Regions from separate parts of the Arthrobacter sp. KUASC02 genome, predicted to be linked through region 2. Evidence: riboswitches for the same ligand, from Rfam matches in the RefSeq annotation. Region 2 holds a riboswitch; each other region holds the start of a gene.

Region 1 (5,891 bases), 1.7 Mb from region 2:
TCCCGTCAGGCGGAGGGTTTCGGCAATGGCGCCCAAGGCGGCATTTCGCCGGAGCGCCGCTGTGGTCTGTCCTAGCCTGGGCACCGGGGGAGTCAGCGTGAAGTCCTCGATCACGGCCCCGCCGCGGAGGGCGATCCCCACGCTGTGCGGCAACTCCACGTGGGCGGCGTCCAGCGGTACCAGCAGGCCCCTCGCCAGGAGCCAGTCAACAGGGCCGACGTCGGGGCCTTCATTGAGGACGGAAGCCCGCCGCTGGGCCTGGGGCACCGCGCCCATGGCCCAGTTCCCGAAACGGGCCAGGAGCGCCGTGGTGCGCTCCGGGGCGGTGGCGAGGAGCCGTTCCAGGGCCTCGGGCGTGGCTGTCCAATGCTGCAATGACAGGGCGGCTTCCATGGGTGTTGTGGCGGGGTGGATGGAGGCGCCGCTGTGGTGCAGTTCGCCCACCAGTTGCACCACGCGCTGGGCGAAGGCCGGCTGCAGCCGGACAAGTTCCGTGTAACTCCTGCCCAGTCCCGCCGGATATATCCCTACGACGTCACGGAGGCTTCCTACCGGAAGGTAGTAGCGCTGGCGGGCCCCTGCCGGCAGTGCGATACCGTGCGGGGGCTCGGCGCGGTGCACGAGGGCGAGTTCTTCAAGGGAGTGCAGGATCCGTTCGATGGCGGACAGCGATGCGCCGCGGATGAGTTTCTTGAGTCCGGCGGCAGAGGCGCTGTGGGCTGTGTCCGTGTTGGTGCAGAGGTGAAGCGTCTCCAGGACCTGCATCTGCGGCCGGTTCAGGCGCTCCAGTGCACGCTGCACGCTGACCCTGGCGCTGGCCCGCGCCGCGAGGGCCGCAAAGTCCGGAACGTTGGGTGAGACCAGGTCCGGCCGCGCGGAGAACAGGGCCCGCAACGAGTCGTCGCTGCGTGCCTCCAGTTCCTTGCTGAGCGCGCGAATAAAGGACATCAGTCCAACGTTACCGCCCGCCGGACTTTCCTGCCCGGCGGCGGGCGGCGACGCCGTCGATCACCAGGAATATCATCAGGAGGAACGCCAGCGGCAGGCCGTACAGGGCCAGGGATGTCACCCACACCGGGGCGGCACTGCCGCCAAAGGCGATGGCCATGACGGCGCCCACGGCAGCCAGCGAAAAGACAGCAATAACCGCCGCAACTATCATCAGGGGCCGCCGGTAGCGGGAGGGTGTCATGGAAGTAACGCTAACAGCCCGGCTGAGCCCGTGCCGCAAAGCGGGAATCCGGGTCCCGGCAGGATAACCTTGAAGATACAGACCAACATGGTCCGGGCAGCCATACCCTGAACCCGCATATCAGTGCGGATGCGGTGGCCGCCGGCCGTGTCACAGGAAGTCCAGAACGAAGAAGGTTGATTACGTGCCTACCGGCAAGGTCAAGTGGTATGACAAGGAAAAAGGCTTCGGATTCCTCGCAGGTGAGGACGGCCAGGAAGTATTCCTGCCCAAATCCGCCCTGCCCGAGGGTGTAACGGAGCTCAAAGCCGGCACGCGCGTGGAGTTCGGTGTGGCCGACGGCCGCAAGGGAGCCCAGGCCCTCGGGCTGCGCGTGCTGGACAAGACCCCGTCCATCGCGAAGGCAAAGCGTCCCAGCGCCAAGGACCTGGCGCCACTCGTCCAGGACCTCGTGACCGTGCTGGACAACCTGTCCGGGACGCTGTCCGCCGGAAAGTACCCGGAAGGCAACAAGGCCAAGGCGATTGCAGCCGCCCTCCGTAAGGTTGCCGACGAGCTGGACGCTTAGGCATCCACATGACTTCCCAACCTGACCAGAGCACCCCCAAACCGGCGTCCAAGCCCCGTGCCGGCGTCCCCGTGTGGCGCGTCGGAAAACCGGATGCGGTGCTCGCTGCAGCCGTGGACTTTGCCCGGGCTGCAGTGGAGGGCATCGCCCCGGCCGAACAGATCGGACAGCACCTAGGTGCCAAGAGTGAAGGGGACCGCGTTGTCACTCATCTCTTCGAGTCCAAGCTGGCCGGGTACCAGGGGTGGCAGTGGTACGCGGTGCTCACCCGCAATTCCCGCTCCAAGGTCGTCACGGTGAACGAACTTGGCCTGCTGCCTTCGGAGGATTCCATCCTCGCGCCGGAGTGGGTGCCCTGGGCTGAACGGGTGCGCCCCGAGGATGCCCAGGAAAATGAACAGGACGCGGAGGCGCCTGTTGTGGACGCCGACGCCCAGGACACTGCCCCGGCGGGCTCCGGCGACGGCGCCGCGGTCTCCGTTGACGACGATTCCGACGATTCCGACGATTCCGACGACGACACCGACGACGATTCCGACGACGACAGTGACGCACCGGAGGAACAATCCGGCTCCGCCCGCGAGACCGACTAGAGCACTTAACGACGACGGCGTCGTCCGGGACCAAACCCGGACGACGCCGTCGGACGTTAACGCGTCAGCAGCAGCTGACTTCCTACTTCCGCAGTTCTCCCACGACGTAGTCGATGCTGGAGAGGAGGGCCGAAACGTCGTCCGGGTCGATCGCCACGAACGTGGCGATGCGCAGCTGGTTGCGGCCCAGCTTGCGGTACGGTTCGGTATCCACGATGCCGTTGGCGCGCAGGACCTTGGCAATTGCGGCTGCATCGATCGAATCATCGAAGTCGATGGTGGCGATCACGTTGGAGCGGTCTTCTGCCTTGGCAACGAACGGCGTGGCGTATTCGGAGGCCTCCGCCCAGTCATAGATGCGGCCGGCCGAATCGGCGGTCCGTGCCGCGGCAAACTCAAGACCGCCGCTGGCGTTCAGCCACTGCACCTGGGCGTCCAGGGTCACCAGGGTGGCCAGCGCCGGGGTGTTGTACGTCTGGTTGAGCCGTGAGTTGTCGATGGCGGTCTGCAGGTCCAGGAAATCGGGGATCCACCGGCCGCTTGCCTTGATCCGGGCGGCGCGTTCCAGGGCCGCGGGGGAGAAAAGCCCCAGCCACAGGCCGCCGTCGGATGCGAAGTTCTTCTGCGGGGCGAAGTAGTACACGTCGGCTTCCGAGACATCGACGTCCAGGCCGCCGGCAGCCGAGGTGGCGTCCACCAGGACAAGCGATCCTTCATCCGCGCCGGCAACCCGCTTGACCGGTGCTGCCACGCCTGTAGAGGTCTCATTCTGCGGCCAGGCGTAGACGTCCACGCCCGCCTCCGCGGCGGCTACCGGCCGCGTCCCGGGCTCGGCCTTGATGATGGAGGAGGCGTCCAGGAACGGAGCCTTATTCGTAGCCGAGGCGAACTTGGAGCCGAATTCGCCGAACGAGAGGTGCTGGGCCTTGCTGTCCACCAGTCCGAACGCCGCGACGTCCCAGAACGCCGTTGAGCCGCCCACTCCGAGGATGACTTCGTAGCCTTCGGGGGCGCGGAAAAATTCGCTGAGGCCGCTGCGGACAGATCCCACCAGGTTCTTCACCGGGGCCTGGCGGTGCGACGTGCCGAGGAGGGTGGCAGAGGCGGCAGACAGTGCTTCGATCTGTTCGGGGCGGACCTTTGATGGCCCGGCGCCGAACCGTCCGTCCTTGGGCAGGAGGTTGGCGGGGATAGTGATGCTGGTGTCACTCACAATGGCTCCAATTTATCGGCGTGGACGTGGTTTCCGGCGTGGACGTGGGCCCGGCAGTGCACGGGTTCCTGCAGGGGAATCCCCTATATTCTGCCTGACGTGCCTGCGGGGGAGGGAACGGCATCCGTCATAGTCCAGTCACTGAGACATCCCGGCGGCAGGTCAGAGCGATACGCTGAAGATTATCCGGAGTAATTCAAAATAGGCTAAGCTGGATGCTGTCGTACAGTGGGTCGCGAAGCCGGCCTGGCTGATCCCGTGGGGCTTTTCCCAGCGGCTGGTTGGTGGATGCAGGTCCACCCCGCCGAGGCCAACGTGGAAGCCTTTGCGCGGTACGGTGGGACTGACGCAAGGACTGTGCTCGAGGAGCTGAGCTGGATGACCGATCTGATCGACACCACGGAGATGTATCTTCGGACAATCTTGGAGCTTGAGGAAGAGAACATCGTGGCTCTCCGCGCCCGGATTGCCGAACGGCTGCGCCACTCCGGACCCACCGTTTCGCAGACCATCGGGCGGATGGAGCGTGACGGGCTGGTGGTTGTTTCGGGGGACCGGCACCTTGAGCTGACTGAAACCGGCCGGAAACGCGCCACCGAAGTCATGCGCAAACACCGCCTCGCGGAACGGCTCCTGGCCGATGTGATCGGACTGGACTGGGCATATGTCCATGACGAAGCCTGCCGTTGGGAACACGTCATGAGCGAGCGGGTGGAGCGTCGCATCTTTGAACTCCTCAACCACCCCACCGTTTCCCCCTACGGCAATCCCATTCCGGGACTGGCGGCGCTCGGCGGTCAGCCGACTCCCGCTTTCACCGACGGTGTGGTCAACCTCCTTGAAGCCATGACCGCGTACGGGGCCGACTCACGTATCACCGTGAGCAGGCTGGCCGAACCCATCCAGGTTGAGCCGGAGTTGCTGGTGCAGCTGGATGAAGGCGGAATCCGGCCCGGAGCGTCCCTGGCCCTGGAGCGCGTCGGCGAATACATCTCCGTGCGTGTGCCCGAGATCGAAGGCGCGCTGGAGCTGCCGCCCGAGGTTGCGGCCCACGTGTTTGTTACGGTCAGCTAACCGCCTCCTTGTAGGACCACCTACAACGTACTGAGACCCAGATAACGGAATTATTACCGCGCTGATTAATCGCCTATAGTTGAGCACTAGCGCCGATACAAAAGCGTTACCTGATCCGAAGCCGAGCTCTGCCAGCGGATCAGTGTCAGAACCATCTCCTGGCAGAGGCGGAGGAACCACAATCGGCCGTTGAAAACGGCCTTGGGGTGAAGTCCGTCAGCGGCAAGTCACCTCCGACGAAGGATTCCCTAGGGACACCTGTGCCGGATGCCTTGCAATGGCGGACCGGGTCTTTGCACTCTCTGACCCGAATCCGACAGCTAACTTCGCAGGCTCTCCAGAGAGGATAATTCTTGACCACGCAGACCGTCAGGGGCCGCCGCAGGGCGACCGGTCCCGCTTCGGAGTACCCCGTGGCCGAAGCCGTTATGACGGTCAGGCCGCGCGATGCGCACCGTGATGCACGCCGGCGCCGCAGCCTGTTCAGCCAGGTGACGGAGTTCGCTTCGGCGAGCGGCGTGGGTCAGAAGGCCGGCATGGCCCTGGCCGCCACCGGACTGGTGCTCACCGTGACCGTCCCGTCGACGGGCCCCATGATGTCCACTGCGGACACCGGGAATGCCGGCGTGGCCGCTTCGGTTGCGGCGCAGCCGGAGGTTTCCGCCGCTGCCGGCGCCAAAATCGACTTCAACCGCACCTACGTTGCCACCAAGGGCGATCCCGACGGCAAGCTCAAGCAGCTCCTGAGCGCGCAGTCCGCGGGCACCATCACCCGCGCGGCTTCCGCCGGGAGCCTTGGGGCACCGCTGGAACACCTGGTTTCCGCGTCGCCCTTCGGTTTCCGGGTCAGCCCGATAACCGGCGGAGCCGGTGAGTTCCACCGGGGCCAGGACTATGCGGCACAGTGTGGCACCAGCGTCCTGGCTGCCGCCAGCGGAACGGTCACGTTCACCGGCTGGCACCCCTACGGCGGCGGCAACCGCGTGGTGATCGACCACGGCAACGGCCTCGAAACCACGTACAACCATCTTTCGTCGTCAAGCGTCCAGGTCGGCCAGAAGGTCAGCCGAGGCGAGGTTGTGGCCCTCAGCGGGACCACCGGCGCCTCCACCGGCTGCCACCTCCATTTCGAAGTAATGGTCAACGGCGAAGTCGTCGACCCCACCGGCTGGCTCTGACCCAAACGATGGGTCGCTCTCGCATTCCTGTGACATGCCGTGACCTGAATGTGACATTCGTTCGGAATTCCTG
Region 2 (5,891 bases):
GATGGGCATCAACAAGGCTGGAGACAAATGTTTCTCCACGGGAAAAGGGAATCATGCGCAGGGTCCTGGCTGCCGTACTGCTTGTCCTGCTCGGCCTGCTCTGCGGTTCAGGCGCCGCCCTGGCGGAGCCGCCGGTGGAGGTTCTGGTGGAGGACCGCGCCGGCGTGCTGGACCGCGGCCGGCTGCTCCCGGCGGTGGAAGCCATCGATTTCTACGAACCTACCCGGGTTGCCGTCTTCACCTACCGCGGTGCGGCGTCGGACAACCTCAACGAGGAAGTCCTTCGCTTCGCCCGCGCCGAACATCCGGAATGGATCAGCCCGGACGGCCAGAAATGGGCGGACGGCCTCTTCATCTTCGCTTTGGACCCTGTAGGCCGGCATGTGGGTACCTACATGGGCGAGGACCGCAAGGTTTCCCTGGAACAACGGGAGGACATCCAGAATGCTTCCAAGGATTTCCTCCGCGATGCCCAGTGGACCGACGGAACCATCGCCGGCATCAGGCGCGGAGCGGAACTGATCAACCAGCCCTGGTACCGGTCCACGGCGTTCCTTGTGACGGCATGGGGGGCCGTGGCGGCGGCCGTTCTTGGTGCCGCTACGTGGCTGATCGTGCGGTGGCGGACCAGGGTGGACAGCCGCCGGGAACTCGCCCGCGGGGACGCCAGCTACGCCAACGTGAGTATGGATTTGCAGGTCACCGAGCTGAACGCCGGCACCATCCCGGAGTCCTCACGCTACGGCAGCACCGTCCTGGAGAAGCACCGCACTTTCCTTGCCAAGTACAACGCGGCCACCCAGCTGTCCAACCAGGCACACGCACTGACTCCGCGCGCCTTGGGACGCCGGCCGAACCTGAAGCTGGTGCGGAATTATGCCGATGCGACTGCGGAACTGGATGCGCTCGATGACGTCATAGCGGACACCAACGCCCTGCTGAACCGGGGGTCGGCGTGGGCGCCGGCGTGGGACCGGCAGCTGGCGCCGTTCCGCAGCGACCTGGCCGGCATTGAACAGATGCTCAGCAGGCGCCATGCCGGGGGCGACTCGGCGACGGCATCGGCGCTCCGGTCTTTCCGCGACCAGAGCCACCGTGACATCGAGCGCTGGTCGGCCGAACTCGCCGAGGGCAGCATCAGCCCCGAAACTGCCTTGGACCGGCTGCGCGATGCCCGGACCCACCTGACCGAACTGCTGAAGGACCACGCGGACACAGTCATCGCGGGCTTCGCGAAGAACGAGCGGGAAGCCAACCTGATGCGCGAGGGAATGGACAACGCCCAGGCCGGCACCAGGGCCAAGCATGGCCGCGCTTACGAGCCCAGCATCCTGGGTACCGTCTATCCGTCGTACTACTTTTTCTCGGTTCCGGCTTTCAATACCGGATTCAGCACCGGCGTGGGCAGCGTCAGCACCGCCCGGGGCGGCGGCAGCACCACCGGCTATGGCGCAAGCGGCGGCAGTTTCTCGGGGTCCGGGAGTTCGTCCAGTTTCTAGGCCCGGGAATGTCGGCGGGGGGCCGCCGGTGTTCCGTCTCGGGGTCTCGACAAGAATCCGGGATCGGAGGAAGCTGGGCATCGTAAGACGATCGCTACATCGGTTCGCCGCATGGGTTCAGGCCCGGCAAACCGACTCCGCTGGCCGGTCGCCGTTGTGGCCCGGACAGCCCCATCCGCAACTCTGATTGATGGAGAGAGCCATGACCACGAATGTTGTCGCTCAACTCGCAGTGAAGTCGCACAATTCTCCGGACGAACAGCGCCGCCCCGACAAGACGGAAGTGGATCTTGTCTCCGTCGACGCCTACACCATCGGAAGGTTCAAATTTGAACCCGGCTGGCGCTGGTCCGAGTGCATCAAACCCGTTGTTAAGACCGAATCATGCCAGCTGAGCCATGTTGGTTTTTGCGTTTCCGGCAAACTCACCGTCCAGACCGCTGACGGCAACCAGATCAACATCGCCGCACATGACTCCTACAGCATCCCGCCGGGGCATGACGCGTGGGTCGAAGGGGACGAACCCTTTACCGGTGTGGAGTTCGTCAGCGCCGCGGTCTTCGCCAAGTCACCCGAGTAACCGGCCGCGAGTAGCCGGCCGCGCCGGAGCAGCCGGGCGCTAAACAGCCCGGTTGGCTGCGGCGCAACTACCGCATCGGCGCAACTACCGCAGCACTAGTGCGGGTTCACTGCTGCGGGTGGATCTTGTCAATCACGAAGTCCCCGCCGGGGATGACAGTGGTCTGATGGCCGTCGTCGAACCGCACCACGTACGGCGGCGCTCCATCCGCACCGTGAACCTCAACGATCTGGCCGTGCCGCTCCGACGATCCGACCGTCTTGCCCCGGATCGTGATCCGGTCTCCCTGGGTTGCCTTCATGGCAATCACCTCCAAGAACCAGAGTACGAGCCTCGGGGCGGGGATAACAGGGCCGTTGCGCACTGGAAGTTCGAGGGTGCACGGCTGGGGAAACGACTGAACTGGCCATATCTCGGGACCGAGGGGGACCTGCAATGGCGGAGGAGAAACCCACCAACTGGTGGGCTACGCTGCCCGGCTTGCTGACCGCCGCAGCAGCTGTGATCACCGCTCTGACGGGGCTGCTGCTCGGGCTGGGACAACTGGGGGTGTTCGACGCCGGCCGGCCGGCGGCTTCGACGGCGAGCGCCTCCGGTACGGCTTCCCCGGGCGCTTCTGCCGGCACCGTACAGCCAGGGGCTGGTGCGTCATCGTCCGGGTCCGGCTCCGGCAACGGAAACGGCGCGGAGTGGAAGGTAACCCTGCCGACCGAGCGCACGTACCGGGCCGCCGACGTCGAATATGAAATTCTCAGCGCGAGTGCGCGCCCCGATGTGTCCGGCAAAATCGCACTGACCCTCACGCTCAGGTGCACCAACCACGGCCGGTATGACCTCAACTTCTGGGACTCAACGTTCAGGCTGAACGTCAGTGGCGTCAGTTACTCCCCCGACCCCGGCCTGAACGAGCTGGTGGCGGGCGATTCGAGCAAGTCGGGTGACGTCCGATTCACCGTTCCGGCGGACACCCGCGACGCGCTGCTGCGCATTAAATTTGCGGAAGGCGAGAGCTCGGCCCGGCTCGCCGTCTCGCCGCCCTGAGGAAACTGAGGAACTAAGGAAACTGAGGAAACCGAGGAAACCGCGAGCCCGGCCGGAGTGTGAATACGCGGAAGGCCGGCGACCTGCTGCCCCCAAGGCAGCTGATCGCCGGCCGTTGCGCCCGCACTGTGTGCGGGTTACGCCCCCGCTGGTGCGCCCGCTTGATGAAGCGGCGGGGAGTCTAGGCTCCGGGGCGGACGAAGGTCACGCCGCCGGTGGCCGTCAGCCAGGAGAGAGGGTGCGTGACGGTGGCGTTTACGCCGTTCATTCCGCCGCTGATCACCTGGCCGTCGCCGATGTAGATGCCGACGTGGCCGGACTGCACCACCATGTCACCGGGCTGGGGCTCCCCCACCACGGAACCGTAGTTCATGAACTGCATGGGCCCGAGGTCGCCCACCGGAATACCGGCTGAGCCAAGGGCCTTTTCCACCATGGCGGTGCAGTCCTGGGTGATGCCCAGCTGCGCGTAGGCGGCAGAAACCATGGCCGCATTGACACCGCCGGCAGCAGGCGCAGGGGCGGGAGCGGGCACCGCGGCCTGGACCTGCACGGAAACAGCGGGAGCAGCAGGCGCCGGAGCTGCCGCGGGGGCGGGGGCGGACGCCACTGCGGGGGCAGGCTCTTCGACCGGCACCTCCACAGGGGCGGGCGTGGTGCTGACGTCCGGGCGTTCATAGCTGATCCTGACGTGGGAATCAGCGCTGAGCGGTGCACCCACCTGGGCATTGTTGTCAGGGGCGGACGCCGGAGCTGAGTCACGTTCCGCAGGGGCCTCAGCGGCCTGTGCAGCCATGCCGCTGGACAGGACCAGGCCCGAGGCAGCGGCTATGACCGCAACCTGCCGGCCCACCCTGCTCCGACCCCCGGCCGAAGTGGCCCCGGAGCGCCCCGCGGGCGCGGTTGAGCGATGATGAGCGGGCAGTTTACGTGAAAGCATGAATTAACCTCTCCCGATGCCTGCGAGGTTAGCTGTCGGATTCGGATGGGAGACACCCGGCCGCAGCGGCCGTCCGCAGTGCGGATGGCGTGCGGCTTCACCCCGAAGACCTGCCCAAACTATGCAGGTCAAAAGTGGTTTCCCCGTCCCTGCCGGATGGTTTTGATCGGATCCCGGACCGCGGCAGGGTTAGGCAATCCGCCCGGGAGTGCCGGTATCTGAGACAACGGGCACCGTTCCACCGTACGTGGGTCACCGCCGGAATGTCACATCAAGGTAACGGGTCCGCCGGGCGCTCCCCTGGCACCGCTGCGGCCCGACGCAGGCGGCCCCCCGCAGGTAGCGGTACTCCACATATACTTGGATCCGCGGTTTGTCAAATTCGAGTGTTTTCCATTGACGCCGCGAGGCGTAGTCTACGTGCATGTTCTTGCGGGGGGACTCACATGCCTGGAGGAATCATGCGTTGGTCAAATCGCCCTGTCCACAACCAGCCACGCCATGTGGCGGAACTCCCGGCGCCTACCGCCGGGCATAGGAACAACCGGCGCTGGGTCGCCATCCTCGGAGCGCTGCTGCTGGCCGTCAGCACGGTAGCGGGCGTCGCCGGCACATCGAAAGCCGCGGGACCAACCATCGTCAGCCTCACGTTCGACGACGGCCTCGCCAGCCAGTTGGCCGCCGCGCAGGAGCTGAAAGCCCACGGCCTGGTGGGAACCTTCTTCATCACCACGTCCTTTGTGGGCCAGTCCGGGTTCCTCACCCAGGCGAACCTGCAGACGCTGGCCGCCGACGGCAATGAGATCGGCGGACACAGCGTGACCCATCCGGACATGACAACGCTCAGCGCAGCGGCTGCAAGCGCGGAGGCCTGCAACAGCAAGTCGACCCTCGAAGGCTGGGGCTTCACCGTCCGCAACTTCGCCTACCCCTTTGCGGCGGAGAATGCGACGGCACGGTCAGCGGTCAGCGGCTGCGGATATTCCACGTCCCGGGGCCTCGGCGACATCCGCTCTCCCGCCAGCTGTGCCGGCTGCCCCGTCGCCGAAACGCTGCCGCCGCCGGAACCCATGGTCACCAAGGCACCGGACCAGGTGGCCGCGACGTGGAGCCTGGCGGACCTGCAGGCCACCGTCACCAACGCCGAGACGACCGGCGGCTGGCTGCAGCTGACCTTCCACGAGATTGCCAACGGAACGGACCCGTCCCTGTCGATCAGCCCTGCACTGTTCAAGGAATTCGTCACGTGGCTGGCCGCGCGGACAGCAAACGGTACGACGTCGGTCCGCACAGTCGCGCAGGCATTGGGCCAGTCCCCGGTGTCGTCACCATCGCCCTCACCATCGCCCTCACCTTCGCCGTCTCCGTCTCCGTCCCCCTCGCCGTCGCCGTCGCCGTCGGGCTCGTTCACGGACGTTCCGGCGAACGCACAGTTCTTCACGGAGATCAGCTGGCTCGCCTCGCAGGGGATTTCCACCGGCTGGATTGAAGCGAACGGAACCAGCACCTACCGTCCGGCGCTCGCCGTCAACCGCGATGCCATGGCCGCCTTTATGTACCGTCTCGCCGGAAGTCCGGCGTTCACACCGCCCGGCACCTCGCCGTTCATCGACGTCACGCCACAAACGCAGTTCTACAAGGAAATCTCCTGGCTATCGTCGAGGGGCATTTCCACCGGCTGGGATGAAGGCAACGGCGCCAGGTCGTATCGGCCGCTACAGACAGTGAACCGGGACGCCATGGCTGCCTTCATGTATCGCTTTGCCAGCAGCCCCGCCTACAACGCACCGGCCAGTTCCCCGTTTAGCGACCTGGTCCCGCAGACGCAGTT
Region 3 (5,891 bases), 1.9 Mb from region 2:
TCGTGCACGCGGAGTCTGCATCTTTCCGCCATGATCAGCAGCTCGGTGTCGAAAAACCACTCGTTGTCCGCGGTGTGCGGAAGGAGGCGGCGGGCAACGTCTGCGCGGATTGCCTTGAATCCGCACTGCGCATCGCTGAAATGTGCACCCATCAGCACGTGCAGCAGAAGGTTGTAGCCGCGTGAAATGAACTCACGCCAAGGGCTGCGGACCACCTGCGAATCGCGCGCCAGCCGGGTTCCGATGGAGAGATCGGAGTGCCCGGACATGAGTGGCGCCACCAACGGGGCGAGCGCCGCGAGGTCGGTGGAAAGACTCACGTCCATGTAGGCAAGAACGGGTGACGGCGAAGCCAGCCAGACACTGCGAAGGGCGTTGCCGCGCCCCTTCGCGGGCAGCCGGACCACGGTGACTTCGCGGAGCTCACGGGCTATGCGTTCAGCTGCTTTGAGCGTGCCGTCGGTGCTGGCATTGTCGGCCACGGTAATCCGGAACGCGTACGGGAAGGTGCCGAGCAGATAGGCGTGCAGGTGCCGCAGGGATCGCTCCAGGTCCCGCTCCTCGTTGTAGACAGGGATGACCACATCAAGAACGGGGAGGGCAGTTCCTGCATCCCCCGGGGTTCTGGCGTCGATGGGTGCGCGGCGGGTCTGCCCCGTTGCGGGCGGCGAAACGCTGCCGGACGGAAGATCGACGGCGGCCCGCGGCTGCGATTGCGGTTGGAGTATGGATCCCGCGGCCTGGTCAGTGAGCGTCATGGTTCCACTATGCGACCGGCGGATATGAAGGATTTAGGCCAAAGCTGTGCAGCTCCTGTGGGATTTTGCCGTTGTCTGGAAACGGGCAAGGAGACGGCGGCGGTGCATCCACCGTCATTGGTGGACGCACCGCCGCCGCGGATGGTGCGTCAGGGCCCCAACAGCGAGCAGATGTTCGTTGCCGTGCCGGCCCCGGAGAATCTCCGCAATTCGTTGCCGTCGGAGTCCACGGAGAAGTTGACATTCCCCCGCGTGAGGACGAGCCCGTCAGGGGAGGGGAGTTGGAGGAGGTTATTGCCGGTCGCTCTCACTTCGACCACATTCTCGCTGGGGAACGAAAAGAAGAGGACTCCGGTGATGACCAATTTCAGGGGCTTTCCGTTTGGCCCCGTCAGGGTGATCTTCAGCCCGGGAGAAGTGCTGATGATGTCCCCTGAGGGAGTCGTGATGTTTTTGGCCTTACCGGTGACTTCACCGGTGACGAGAAAACCACAGTTCATGAATGAAGCGGGTCCGTCCACAGTGATCGGCGGGCCGGAAGGGGCTGCAACGGCCGGACTGGCAGCCGCGAAGATTGAGGCCAGGACGGCCGTCGGAACTAACCATTTTTTCATTGTTGTGCTCCCTGCATCTTGACGACGGCCCGGGGGCCGGCCGCCGCTTGGAAGACGATGGAAAGCGGCGGCGACCCAGAGTCACTCCACAACCTTGTGAAAACCTTGTGGCCCCGGGAACGGGGGCGCAGCGATCGGAAGAACTAGCCGGAGCCAAATCCCGCAAAAAAGCCGAAGGCCCCGAATCACGTGGATTCGGGGCCTTCGGCTCATGCGGACCAAGTCCGGCGAGGGTGCGCCGGCTTAGTACCAGTTGTTGGCGTAGTGGAAGTTCAGGGCGCCACAGGGGGAACCGTACCGTTCCTTCACGTAGTTCAAGCCCCAATTGATCTGGGTACGGAAGTTGGTCAGGTAGTCGGATCCGGCGCTGGCCATCTTCTCGGCCGGCAGGGACTGGACAATGCCGTACGCGCCACTGCTGGCGTTCGTGGCTGTAGTCTTCCAGTCGGATTCCTTGGTCCACAGGGTGGTCAGGCACTGCATCTGGTCGGCCGCCCAGCCGTAGGTACCGAGCTGCGAGGCGGCGTACGCCTGGGCAGCTGCGGGGTCGTCCACGGCTACTGGCGGTGCCGGGGCAGGAGCCGGTGCCGGGGCCGCAGCAGGTGCGGGTGCAGGCGCGGGTGCCGGTGCTTCCGGTGCGGACTTCTCCTCCGGTGCCGGCTGCACGTCGGACGACTGAGCTGCCAGGCTGACGGACGCCGGGGCGGGCATGGCCGATACCAGGATCTTTTCGAACGCGAGCTTCGACTCGGCGTTTGCGGTTGCGGCGCTGGCTTCGCCGGTTGCAGACGTAGCCGGGGCTGCAGGTTCTGAAGCCTGGCCGGCGGCGCCGACTCCGATCAGGACGGCGCAGGCCGTGGCTACTACAGCGGCGCGGCGGCCGGAACCCTGCAGTCCGGCAGCAAGCCGGGCCAATGGGGATGCGGTGGTGGCTGGCTCGGCGCGGTGGCGCGAACGTTCCGCAGGCGTCTTGGACTCGTCGGAAGCGCGCTCCGGACGTACTTCTAGCGTGGATTTAGTCATGGTTGCCTCTCGATGCCGGCGGAGTTAGCTGTCGGGTTCGGATGAGGTCATCCGGCCGCACGGAACTTCACGTGTCGGCTTCACCCCGAGGGCGGCTGTGCAAGATGCCCGGAGACCTGGGTCCCCCGCCTCTGCCTAATCATGAGGAAATCCGGGTAGCGGCAGAGTTTGGCGTCCATCCGGATATGCGGCTAGAACGGTGGCCGCACTCTAAAAACGGTACAGGAGTATCGCGCTTAAGTCACATTTCGGTAACGAGGATCACGACGGCGGCGCGTTGACTTGCGCCGGAACGGCTGGCTCGCCGCTCTGGAACCGGAGTTAGGCTGCCGGCGGCTCGCAGGGCAGGCGGAGGGCGAACTCGGTGCGGCCCGGGCGGGAATTTACCTCGACGGTTCCGCCGTGCGCTTCCACGATGGACTGCACGATCGACAGGCCCAGCCCGCTGGTTCCTTCGGACGCGGCTGCGCCGCCGGCGCCCGCACCTGAAGCGGAGCGGGCCGGACTGGTGCGGGCGGCGTCCGCCCTGGCAAAGCGGGCAAAGACCCGGTCGACGAACTCCGGCGGTATCCCCGCACCGTTGTCCGTCACCGTCACCACGGCACTGCCGTCGGCGGACCGCATCACGCCGGTGACCACGGTGGTTCCGGGGTCCGTGTGCTTGCGGGCATTGGAGAGGAGATTGGCCAGGACCTGGTGCAGCTGCTTGGCGTCGCCGCGGACCACAACGGGTTCGTCCGGCAGTTCAAGCTGCCAGACGCGGTCCGGCGCCATGACCTTCTCGTCGCTGACGGTTTCCACCACCAGTTGCGTCAGGTCCACATCGCTGATCTTGAGCGGCTGGCCTTCGTCCAACCGGGCCAGCAGCAGGAGATCCTCCACCAGGGTGGTCATCCGTTCCGACTGGCTCTGTACCCTGGCGAGCGATTTCTTGCCGTCAGGCGTGAAGTCCTCGGTCATCCGCATCAGTTCTGTGTAGCCGCGGATGGCAGTGAGCGGCGTGCGCAGCTCGTGCGAAGCGTCCGCCACGAACTGGCGCACCTTCGTCTCACTCTGCTGCCGGGCCTCGAGTGCCTTGGACACGTTGTCCAGCATGAGGTTGAGGGCGTGGCCCACGCTGCCCACTTCAGTTCCGGGGTGCGCGTTCGACGGCGGTACCCGGACCGCCAGTGCCACTTCGCCGGCGTCGAGCGGCATGTTAGAAACCTGCGTGGCCACCTCAGACAGCTGCTCGAGCGGTTTCATGGTGCGGCGGATGAGGACCGTTCCGGCCAGTCCGATCAGGACCAGCCCTCCCAGCGACACGATCACCATGGTCCACACCAGTGAGTTGAGCGTGTTTTGCTTTTCATCGAGGGGGAGCCCGGTGACGATCACGTCCCCGTACTGCGCTTCCACGGCAACCAGGCGGTAGGAGCCGGTGGACAGTGTCCGGTCAACCGGGCTTGCGTCGTGCCGGAGGGCCAACAGCACCTGGTCGTCCTCGGCCGAGAGCGATGCGGTCGTGGCGTCGTTGGCCAGGAACCCGGCGGTGCTGACATTTCCGTTGTCGATCCGGGCAATGAGGGTTCCGATTCCTTGGCCCTTGCCCTCCAGCGGGTCGGGCCTGCCGGCCGGGTTGCCGAGGCGTGGCCTGCCCGCTTCGTTGGAGAGCCTTGAGGCCTGGCTTAAGCGATCGTCGAGCTGCTTTGTCAGGAAGGAATCCATGGACGCGTAGCTGAACAGGCCAATGGCGCCGCAGATGGCCACCAGCAACGCCATGGCCACCAGCACCAGCCGGGTGCGGAGGTGCCACGTGGACGGATCGAGCCAGCGGCGGCGGTCCTTGCGGATCTCGCCGGAAAGCGTGGGCACCTCAGTCCGCCGGTTTGATGACGTAGCCTGCGCCGCGGACGGTGTGGATCATGGGCGGGTGCGTGGCATCCACCTTCTTGCGCAGGTAGGAAATGTAGAGCTCCACGATATTGGCCTGGCCGCCAAAGTCGTAGTCCCACACACGGTCCAGGATCTGGGCTTTGCTGACCACGCGCTTGGGGTTTTCCATGAGGTAACGGAGGAGTTCAAACTGCGTGGCCGTCAGCTGCAGTTCCTCGCCGGCGCGGGTCACTTCACGAGTGTCGATGTTGAGGACGAGGTCGCCCACCACCAGTTCGGCGGTGTCCATGGCGGCCACCCCGGAGCGCTGGACCAGCCGGTGCAGGCGAAGGAGCACCTCCTCCATGCTGAATGGCTTGGTGACGTAATCGTCGCCGCCGGCCGCCAGGCCGAGGATGCGGTCCTGGACGGCATCCTTCGCCGTCAGGAAGAGCGCAGGCACCTCCGGCGCGAAGGCGCGGATCCTGGTGAGCAGCTCGACGCCGTCGAACCCCGGGAGCATCACGTCCAGCACCAGGACATCCGGGCGGAACTCCTTGGCCAGCTTCACGGCCTCGGGACCGTCTCCCGCGACGGCTACGGACCAGCCTGCCATCCGCAGGCCCATGCTCATAAGCTCGGAGAGGCTGGGCTCGTCGTCCACCACCAAAGCCCGGATGGGGGAGCCGTCCGGGTGGGTGAGCTGGGGAAGGTTGTTAGTCATGGAGTGCGAAGTGGCCATGGGACAACTCTCCGATCTGCGGTTGAGCCGGCGCTATGGGGATCCTGTGTGCCAGCTGTGAATCCCAGCCTAGCGAGCTGAACGCGCGGACGGGCCCTTGTTTGGCCGACCGGTGCGGATCGGCCGGCTTCGCGAGGCGGAAAGGGGTATTGGAAAGGTCACAGCTTGACCTCTTGTCCCGCACAGGCCCCGCACAGGAACCCTTCGGAGTCTGGAGTGGACCAAGCCCCCTGCACCAGGAGAACGCCATGAACAACAACCACCCCGCGCCTGTACCGGAGAGCGATGCTGACGGGACAACGGAAGGCAAGCCGCTTCAGGATGCCAGCGCTGTGCGCGGCCTTGCCAGCAGCCCCGCGGGTGGCGGGCAGGGCGGTGGGTGGGGAACGCCGTCGTCGGCCGCTGTCTCCGGTTTCCCGCCGGCAGCCGGATGGGGCTCGCCCGGGCAGCCCGGCGGCTGGCCTACCCCGGACGGCACTTCGAAACCGTGGACCATGAAGCGCGGGGTGGTGGTGGCCGGAGCGGCGGCTGTCCTTGCGGGCGGGGCCGGCGTGGGAATCTATGCCTTGACGACCAGTTCCGCGTCGGCCGACGCCGCCGACGGCACGGCCGACGCAGGCGCATTGCAGGAAACGCTGCCGGGCGCCCGTGGCGGGGCGCAGGGCGGGTTTGCCGACGGCGGGATGCCGGCCCAGGGCGGCGGTCCCGGAAACTTCGCCCCGGAAGGCCTCGGTGGAATGGGCAGCGGAGTATCTGCCGCCGTCCACTCCGAGTACGTCATCCTCCAGGACGGCGCCTACGTCACCAAAGTTGAACAGCAGGGGACGGTCACGGAGATCAGTTCCGGCGCCGTGACTGTCAAGAGCACCGACGGGTTCAGCCGCACCTATTCACTGGATT

The links. Region 2 has a riboswitch for cyclic di-AMP ahead of AC6JAC_RS10245 (NlpC/P60 family protein). Riboswitches for the same ligand answer to the same signal wherever they lie in the genome.
Region 1: linked by a shared signal. The riboswitch ahead of AC6JAC_RS17850 (M23 family metallopeptidase) and the one ahead of AC6JAC_RS10245 (NlpC/P60 family protein) in region 2 are both predicted to bind cyclic di-AMP.
Region 3: linked by a shared signal. The riboswitch ahead of AC6JAC_RS18780 (aggregation-promoting factor C-terminal-like domain-containing protein) and the one ahead of AC6JAC_RS10245 (NlpC/P60 family protein) in region 2 are both predicted to bind cyclic di-AMP.

Annotation. Positions count from the first base shown of each region.
Region 1 is NZ_AP046053.1:3,887,240-3,893,130, reverse strand. It holds gene AC6JAC_RS17880 (helicase-associated domain-containing protein) at 1-948, opposite strand, end outside; gene AC6JAC_RS17875 (hypothetical protein) at 959-1,192, opposite strand; gene AC6JAC_RS17870 (cold-shock protein) at 1,377-1,760, shown strand; gene AC6JAC_RS17865 (DUF3027 domain-containing protein) at 1,769-2,353, shown strand; gene serC (phosphoserine transaminase) at 2,436-3,566, opposite strand; gene AC6JAC_RS17855 (iron-dependent transcriptional repressor DtxR) at 3,945-4,640, shown strand; cyclic di-AMP (ydaO/yuaA leader) riboswitch at 4,780-4,990, shown strand; gene AC6JAC_RS17850 (M23 family metallopeptidase) at 4,994-5,818, shown strand.
Region 2 is NZ_AP046053.1:2,229,058-2,234,948, reverse strand. It holds gene AC6JAC_RS10265 (DUF5129 domain-containing protein) at 54-1,499, shown strand; gene AC6JAC_RS10260 (cupin domain-containing protein) at 1,702-2,079, shown strand; gene AC6JAC_RS10255 (DUF1918 domain-containing protein) at 2,186-2,380, opposite strand; gene AC6JAC_RS10250 (hypothetical protein) at 2,515-3,120, shown strand; gene AC6JAC_RS10245 (NlpC/P60 family protein) at 3,302-4,060, opposite strand; cyclic di-AMP (ydaO/yuaA leader) riboswitch at 4,064-4,256, opposite strand; gene AC6JAC_RS10240 (polysaccharide deacetylase family protein) at 4,522-5,891, shown strand, end outside.
Region 3 is NZ_AP046053.1:4,093,926-4,099,816, reverse strand. It holds gene AC6JAC_RS18790 (dolichyl-phosphate beta-glucosyltransferase) at 1-758, opposite strand, end outside; gene AC6JAC_RS18785 (hypothetical protein) at 1,116-1,394, shown strand; gene AC6JAC_RS18780 (aggregation-promoting factor C-terminal-like domain-containing protein) at 1,616-2,395, opposite strand; cyclic di-AMP (ydaO/yuaA leader) riboswitch at 2,395-2,569, opposite strand; gene AC6JAC_RS18775 (HAMP domain-containing sensor histidine kinase) at 2,717-4,249, opposite strand; gene AC6JAC_RS18770 (response regulator transcription factor) at 4,251-4,991, opposite strand; gene AC6JAC_RS18765 (hypothetical protein) at 5,240-5,891, shown strand, end outside.